Cupriavidus necator: one gene and its partner. The protein of the gene in region 2 interacts with the protein of the main gene of each other region in a pairwise test. Links are inferred from orthologs where the notes say so. Each region holds a gene or a part of one and is shown on either strand. Other genes may lie near its edges.

Region 1 (2,861 bases), 210 kb from region 2 along the record:
GCGTATCGATGGTGAAAGTGCTCATCAGTTGCCCCAAAAGTTGTGGTTAAATTAGCACGATCGTACGTTTTTTGCACCTTCCGCAACAGTCCGGCGGGGCAGGCGGCGTGCGCTGATCGGCCAGCCGGTACACTGCAGACCCCGGATGGTCCACAATCACCCGACATCCGCACCGTGCGATGCGGGGATCATTCCAATAACGGAGAGAGACGACATGCTGAAGCTCTGCGGTTTTGCCGCCAGCAACTACTACAACAAAGTGAAGCTGGCGCTGCTGGAAAAGAACGTGCCGTTCGAAGAGGTGCTGGCCTGGATCGGCCAGACCGACCTGGCGGCCACGCCCGCGGGCAAGGTGCCCTACATCATCACCGAATCCGGCCCGCTGTGCGAGTCCGAAGCCATCGTCGACTACGTCGAGGCGGCCTATCCGCAGACGCCGCTGCTGCCGCTCGACCCGTACCAGGCCGCCAAGGTGCGCGAGATCGTCGTCTTCATGGAACTGTACCTGGAGCTGACCGCGCGCGAGCTGTACCCCGAGGCATTCTTCGGCGGCAAGGTCAGCGATGGCGTCAAGGACCGCCAGCACAAGCTGCTGACGCGCTATGTCCCCGCCTTCGCCAAGCTGGCGAAGTTCTCGCCGTATATCGCCGGCGACACCTTCACGCTGGCCGACTGCGCCGCCGCGGCGCACCTGCCGCTGGTGTCGTCGTGCACCAAGATCATCTACGGCACCGACCTGCTGGCCGACCTGCCGGTCAAGGACTACCTGAAGACGCTGTCGGCGCGTGAATCGGTGCAGAAGGTCAATGCCGACCGCAAGGCCAATCTTGAGCTGATGGCGAGCCGCAGCAAGTAGTAAGCGAAGCGGCGTGAACTGCCGCATGTGTGAAAAACGCCCGCGAATTCATCGCGGGCGTTTTTGTTTTCATCACAGCCTGGCCAGCCGCTCCAGCGCCAGCGCCAGCGTCTCTTCCTTCTTGGCAAAGCAGAAACGCACCACGCCCGATTCACGCGGCTGCGTGTAGAAGGCCGAGACCGGGATCGCGGCCACGCCGATCTCGCGCGTCAGCCACATGGCGAAGTCGGCCTCGCTCAGGTCGGAAATGGCCGAGTAGTCGACGCACTGGAAGTAGGTGCCGTCCGACGGCAGCAGCTTGAAGCGGCTGTTGGCCAGCCCGGCGCGGAAGAAGTCGCGCTTGGCCTGGTAGAACGCCGACAGCTGCAGGTAGGGCGCGGGATCGGCCATGTAGTCGGCCAGGCCATGCTGCACCGGCGTGTTCACGGTGAACACGTTGAACTGGTGCACCTTGCGGAACTCGGCCATCAGCGCGGCCGGCGCGGCCACGTAGCCGACTTTCCAGCCGGTCACGTGATAGGTCTTGCCGAAGCTGGAGATCACGAAGCTGCGGCGCGCAAGCTCAGGATGGCGCGAGACCGAGGCGTGCTGCTGGCCGTCGTAGACCATGTGCTCGTAGACTTCGTCCGAGAGCAGCAGGATGTCGGTGCCGGCCAGGATCTGCGCCAGCTGGTCCATGTCGGCCGCGCGCAGGATCGTGCCGGTGGGGTTGTGCGGCGTGTTGATCAGGATCATGCGCGTGCGCGGCGTGATCGCGGCGGCCAGCTTGTCGAAGGGCACGCGGAATTCCGGCGCTTCCAGCGTGACCGGCACGGCGGTGGCGCCGGCCAGCTCGATCGCGGGCAGGTAGCTGTCGTAGCACGGCTCCAGCACGATCACCTCGTCGCCCGGATGCACCGCGCACAGGATCGCGGTCAGGATGCCCTGGGTGGCCCCGGCGGTGACGGTGATCTCGGTGTCCCAGCTGTACTGGTGGCCATAGAGGCTGGCGATCTTGGCGGCGATGGCCTGGCGCAGGCGCGGCACGCCCGCCATCGGCGGGTACTGGTTATGGCCGGCGCGCATGGCGGCGGTCACGGCATCGACGATCCTGGGGTCGCAGTCGAAGTCCGGGAAGCCCTGGCCCAGGTTGACGGCGTTCTTCTCGGTGGCCAGCGCGGACATCACGGTGAAGATGGTGGTGCCGACTGCGGGCAGGCGCGAGGGCGGCGGGGTCAGCGGCGTCAACTGGGTGTGGGTGGTGTCTGCGGACATGATGCGAACGTGTCGATGCGGTGGGGACGGGATGCGATCAGGCGTGCGGCGCCACCACGTAGGCGGCGCCGGGAGCCGACATTCTAAAGCGGATCGGCGGCGCTGGCGGCGCCAAGCGTGGCCAGCCAGGCGCCGAAGGCCGGCGGCGTCATCACTTCCACGCCGCTGCTGCGGCGCAGGCGGGTGCGCAGCTTGAGCACGGCCTTGTCCTTCGATACCAGGCAGGCGGCGCCGGCAAAGTGCGCCAGCTCAACGAACTTCTGGTCGTCGGTGTCCTTGCAGCGGGGCAGGCGGATGGCGTCGTAGTCGGCCTGCGGCGGCGCGGCTTCCAGGCTGGCGAGGCGGTCGACGGTGGCCAGCGCGGCATCGATATCGATGTCAAAGCGGGCAAATTGCGGATAGGCCAGCACCCGCCGCAGTTCCTCGCGGCAGTCGGCGCGGATCACCGGGGCGATGGTGCCGGCCTCAAGCGCGGTGCGGATCGGCTCCACATGCGGGTCGCGGAAGACCAGCAGGTCCACCCAGATGTTGGAGTCCAGCACCACGCGCGGCGCTGATGTGACGCCGGCGGGGCTGGCGAAGAGGGTGGTTGCGGTGGTGTCGAGGCGCATTCGCTACAATCTTGGCTTGTTTGTCCTTGGCTACTGCCGCGATTTTGCCATGCTCATCGTTTTGTCTCCCGCCAAGTCGCTGGACTACGAGACTCCCCCGCGCCTCAAGACCCATACGCTGCCGCGCTTTATCGACCGTT
Region 2 (4,162 bases):
CGCTGGTCTTTGCCGACAATATTGCCTGCCTGGAGGTGATCCGGCCGCAGGCGGTGCATGCCTTCGCACGCGATCGCGCCGAGACGCTCGACCGCGCGATTCACGCCGCGGTCGACGCGGCACGCAGCGGCCAGGGCCGGCTGGCGAATCCGATGGCGATGCTCAACTACGATCCGGGCATCGAGGCCCACGTCGACGCGCTGCTAGCACTGGCGGCCAGCGCGCGCGCCGCCCGGCAGGCGGCCTGAGACCGCCGCTGCCGTCGGCTTATTCGTAGAGGGTGCTGACGCTGTCCGGCGACAGTGCCAGCCGCAACGCGGTCAGCGCCTCGTCGGAGGGCACCACCTTCCAGTCCGCTCCGAGCATGGCCTCGCACGAAGCCGCCCCCGACTGGTAGTGGATGCGCACCGGCAAACCCTGTCCACCGCTGGCGCGGGCCAGGTGCGGCATCAGCAGTTCGCGCAGCATCCCGGTCGAGGAATTGCCATTCATCGACAACCGCACGGCGCTGGCAAACTTGACGCGTGCGGCCACCAGGTCCATCACCGATTCCGCCGTAAACCTCACCCCACCGGTAAACGTATCGTGCCGCGCGTTCCCCGTGGCGATCAGCAGCTCGTCCTCGCGGAACATGTGCCGGTTGGCGTCGAACAGCTCGTTGAACACCGTCATCTCGACCAGCCCGGTGCCGTCGTCGAGCGTGACGATCACCATCTTGCCGCGCTGCGTCATCTGCGTGCGGACGCCGCTGATCACGCCGGCGATGGTCTTGCCGCGCACGTCGCGGCCGAAACCGCCGCCGTTGCCCTGCACTTCCTTTTCCAGCGCGGCCAGCGTGCCCTTGTTGAAGCGGCGCACCTCGTCGCGGTAGGCATCGAACAGGTGGCCTGAGAAGTAGTAGCCGAGCGCCTGCTTCTCTTCCTGCAGCGTGCGCTTGGGACTCCAGCGCGGCTCGTCGAGCAGCTCGGGGCGGTGCGCATCGCCGGCATCGCCCATCAGGTCGAACAGCGACACCTGGTTGGCGGACTCGGCCTTCTGCTCGGCGGCCTCCATCGCGATCGGCACCGAGGCCAGCAGCTGGGCGCGGTTGTCGTTCAGGCTGTCGAAGGCGCCGGCGCGGATCAGCGCCTCGATGGTGCGGCGATTGACCTGGCGGCGGTCGACGCGTTCGCAGAAGTCGAACAGATCGGTGAACGGGCGCTCCTCGCGTGCGCGCAGGATATCTTCGATCGCGCCCTGGCCGCTGCCCTTGATGCCACCAAGGCCGTAGCGGATGGTCTTGGGGTCGGTCGGCGCGAAGCGGTATTCGCTGGCGTTGACGTCCGGCGGCAGCACCGCGAGCTTGTTGAGCTTGCAGTCCTCGTAGAGGATCTTGACCTTGTCGGTGTCGTCCATGGCGAGCGACATGTTGGCTGCCATGAATTCGGCCGGATGGTGGGCCTTGAGCCAGGCGGTGTAGTACGCCAGCAGCGCATACGCGGCCGCGTGCGACTTGTTGAAGCCGTAGCCCGCGAACTTCTCCATCAGGTCGAAGATATCGTCGGCCTGCTGCGCGGAGAGGCCGTTCTTGTCGGCGCCTTCGCGGAACATGACGCGATGCTGGGCCATCTCCTCGGGCTTCTTCTTGCCCATGGCGCGGCGCAGCAGGTCGGCGCCGCCGAGCGAGTAGCCGCCGATGATCTGCGCCATCTGCATCACCTGCTCCTGGTAGACCATGATGCCGTAGGTCTCTTTCAGGACGGGTTCGACGCGCGGATCCGGGTACTCCACCTTCTCGCGGCCGTGCTTGCGCGCGCAGAAGCTGGGGATCAGGTCCATCGGGCCCGGGCGGTACAGTGCCACCAGCGCGATGATGTCCTCGAAGCGGTCAGGCTTGGCGTCCTTCAGCATGCCCTGCATGCCGCGGCTTTCCAGCTGGAACACGGCGACCGTGTTGGCGGTCTTGAGGATATCGAAGGCGGGACCGTCGTCGAGCGGGATATGGCTGCAGTTCCAGTCAGCCTTGCTGGGGTCGAGACGGCGGATATAGCGCTCGGCCCAGTCCAGGATGGTCAGCGTGGTCAGGCCCAAAAAGTCGAACTTGACCAGGCCGGCGGCCTCGACGTCGTCCTTGTCGTACTGGCTGACCACGCCGCTCATGCCGTCGTTCTGCGCGCCCTGCGTGTACAGCGGGCAGAAGTCGGTCAGCCGGCCGGGCGCGATCAGCACGCCGCCGGCATGCATGCCGACGTTGCGGGTCATGCCTTCGACGCGCTGTGCCAGCTCCAGCAGCTGGCGCACTTCTTCCTCGTTGCTCTCGCGCTCGGTCAGCAGCGGCTCTTCCTTCTTGGCTTCCTCGATGGTGACCAGCTTGCCCGGCTTGAACGGGATCAGCTTGGCGATGCCGTCGACAAAGCCGTAGCCGAGATCGAGCACCCGGCCCACGTCGCGCACCGCGGCCTTTGCCGCCATGGTGCCGAAGGTGGCGATCTGCGATACCGCGTCCTTGCCGTACTTCTCTTTCACGTACGTGATCACGCGATCGCGGCCGTGCTGGCAGAAGTCGATGTCGAAGTCGGGCATCGAGACCCGTTCCGGGTTCAGGAAACGCTCGAACAGCAGCGCGTACTTGAGCGGATCCAGGTCGGTAATGCCGAGCGCATACGCGACCAGCGAACCGGCGCCCGAACCGCGGCCCGGTCCCACCGGCACGCCGTTGTTCTTGGCCCAGTTGATAAAGTCCGCCACGATCAGGAAGTAGCCGGGGAAGCCCATCTTGATGATGGTGCCGGTCTCGAATTCCAGCCGTGCGTAGTATTCCGGGCGCTTGGATTCGCGCACCGCCTCGTCGGGGAACAGCACCGCCAGGCGCTTCTCCAGCCCGTCCTTGGCCATGTAGACCAGGTAGTCGTCCAGCGACATGCCGTCGGGCGTCGGGAACAGCGGCAGGCGCGGCTTGCCCAGTTCCAGCGTCAGGTTGCAGCGGCGCGCGATCTCGACCGCGTTCTCCAGTGCCGAGGGGATGTCGGCGAATAGCGCGCACATCTCGTCCTGGGTCTTGAAGTACTGGTCGGTGGTAAAGCGCCGCGTGCGGCGCGGATTGGCCAGCAGCTCGCCCTCGGCGATGCACACGCGCGCCTCGTGCGCGGTGTAGTCGTCCGGCGTCATGAACTGCACCGGATGCGTGGCCACCACCGGCAGTTGCAGTTCCGCCGCCAGTTGCACGGCCTGCTGCACGTAGGCATCGGTGCCGGCATTGCCGGCGCGCTGCAGTTCGATGTAGAAGCGCTGCGCGAATACCGTGGACCAATGCTGTGCCGCGCGGCGCGCACCGTCGGCATTGCCGTTGGCCAGCGCCATGCCGATATCGCCACCCATTGCGCCCGACAGGGCGATCAGGCCGGTCGCGAGCGGCAGGTCGTCTTCGCCGGGTTCCAGGAACCAGGCCGGATCGATCTCGGCGCGGCCGCGGTGCTGGTTGCCCAGCCACGCGCGCGACAACAGCATGCACAGGTTCAGGTAGCCGCGGCGGTCCTGCACCAGCAGCAGCAGGCGCGACGGCTTGTCGCGGTCTTCGGCGTTGGTGAGCCAGACGTCGGCACCGACCACCGGCTTCACGCCCTTGCCGCGCGCCTCCTTGTAGTAACGGATCAGCCCGAAGGCGTTGGCGAGATCCGTCAGGGCGAGCGCGCCCATGCCGTCGGCGGCAGCGGCCTTGACGGCGTCTTCCAGGCGGACGATGCCGTCCACGATGGAGTATTCGGAATGCAGGCGGAGGTGTACGAAGCGGGGTGCGGACATGGGCGACATTGTACCGGCTCGGGCCGCTGGCATGCCTCCGATATTGCGTGCGGGCGGCCTGGCGCGAGGGCCCGGCATAGCTGATCGGAGTGCTTGGGAATGCGCGGCGGCGGCGCCCGCACGCGTTATAATTTCACCTTTCCAATCAGGCAGTTATCGCAAGCCGTCGGCGCCCTTCGGGACGCGGCCGCGCAGGCGCAGTCTCCCATGCAGATCGTCAATATTTCCGCTTACAAATTCGTCTCGCTGGACGACATCGAGACCCTGCGCCCGGCCATGCGCGAGCGCTGCGAAGCGGCCGGCCTGAAGGGCACGATCCTGCTCGCGCCCGAAGGCATCAATATGTTCCTGGCCGGGCCGCGCGCAGCCATCGACGGTTTCA

The links.
Region 1: the proteins of dnaE (region 2) and I6H87_RS01485 interact in binary tests that used the Escherichia coli proteins (3 or more experiments, as listed by UniProt). The link is inferred for Cupriavidus necator from one-to-one orthologs.

What each region holds. Positions count from the first base shown.
Region 1 is NZ_CP066018.1:312,221-315,081, reverse strand. Bases 20-2,813 are described here. They hold I6H87_RS01485 (pyridoxal phosphate-dependent aminotransferase), read right to left. Parts: upstream 2,111-2,813; coding sequence 929-2,110; downstream 20-928. Other genes in these bases: yaaA (peroxide stress protein YaaA), read left to right, coding at 2,771-2,813; I6H87_RS01480 (PIN domain-containing protein), read right to left, coding at 2,194-2,721; I6H87_RS01490 (glutathione S-transferase), read left to right, coding at 215-856; I6H87_RS01495 (3-hydroxyacyl-CoA dehydrogenase), read right to left, coding at 20-25. Also shown: more of I6H87_RS01495, read right to left, coding at 1-19; more of yaaA, read left to right, coding at 2,814-2,861. UniProt on the Escherichia coli protein: Shows aminotransferase activity with methionine and histidine as substrates, and to a lesser extent also with phenylalanine.
Region 2 is NZ_CP066018.1:521,831-525,992, forward strand. What follows is about bases 68-4,162. They hold dnaE (DNA polymerase III subunit alpha), read right to left. Parts: upstream 3,781-4,162; coding sequence 268-3,780; downstream 68-267. Other genes in these bases: I6H87_RS02510 (glycosyltransferase family 4 protein), read left to right, coding at 68-248; I6H87_RS02520 (sulfurtransferase), read left to right, coding at 3,988-4,162. Also shown: more of I6H87_RS02510, read left to right, coding at 1-67. UniProt on the Escherichia coli protein: DNA polymerase III is a complex, multichain enzyme responsible for most of the replicative synthesis in bacteria. This DNA polymerase also exhibits 3' to 5' exonuclease activity. The alpha chain is the DNA polymerase catalytic subunit.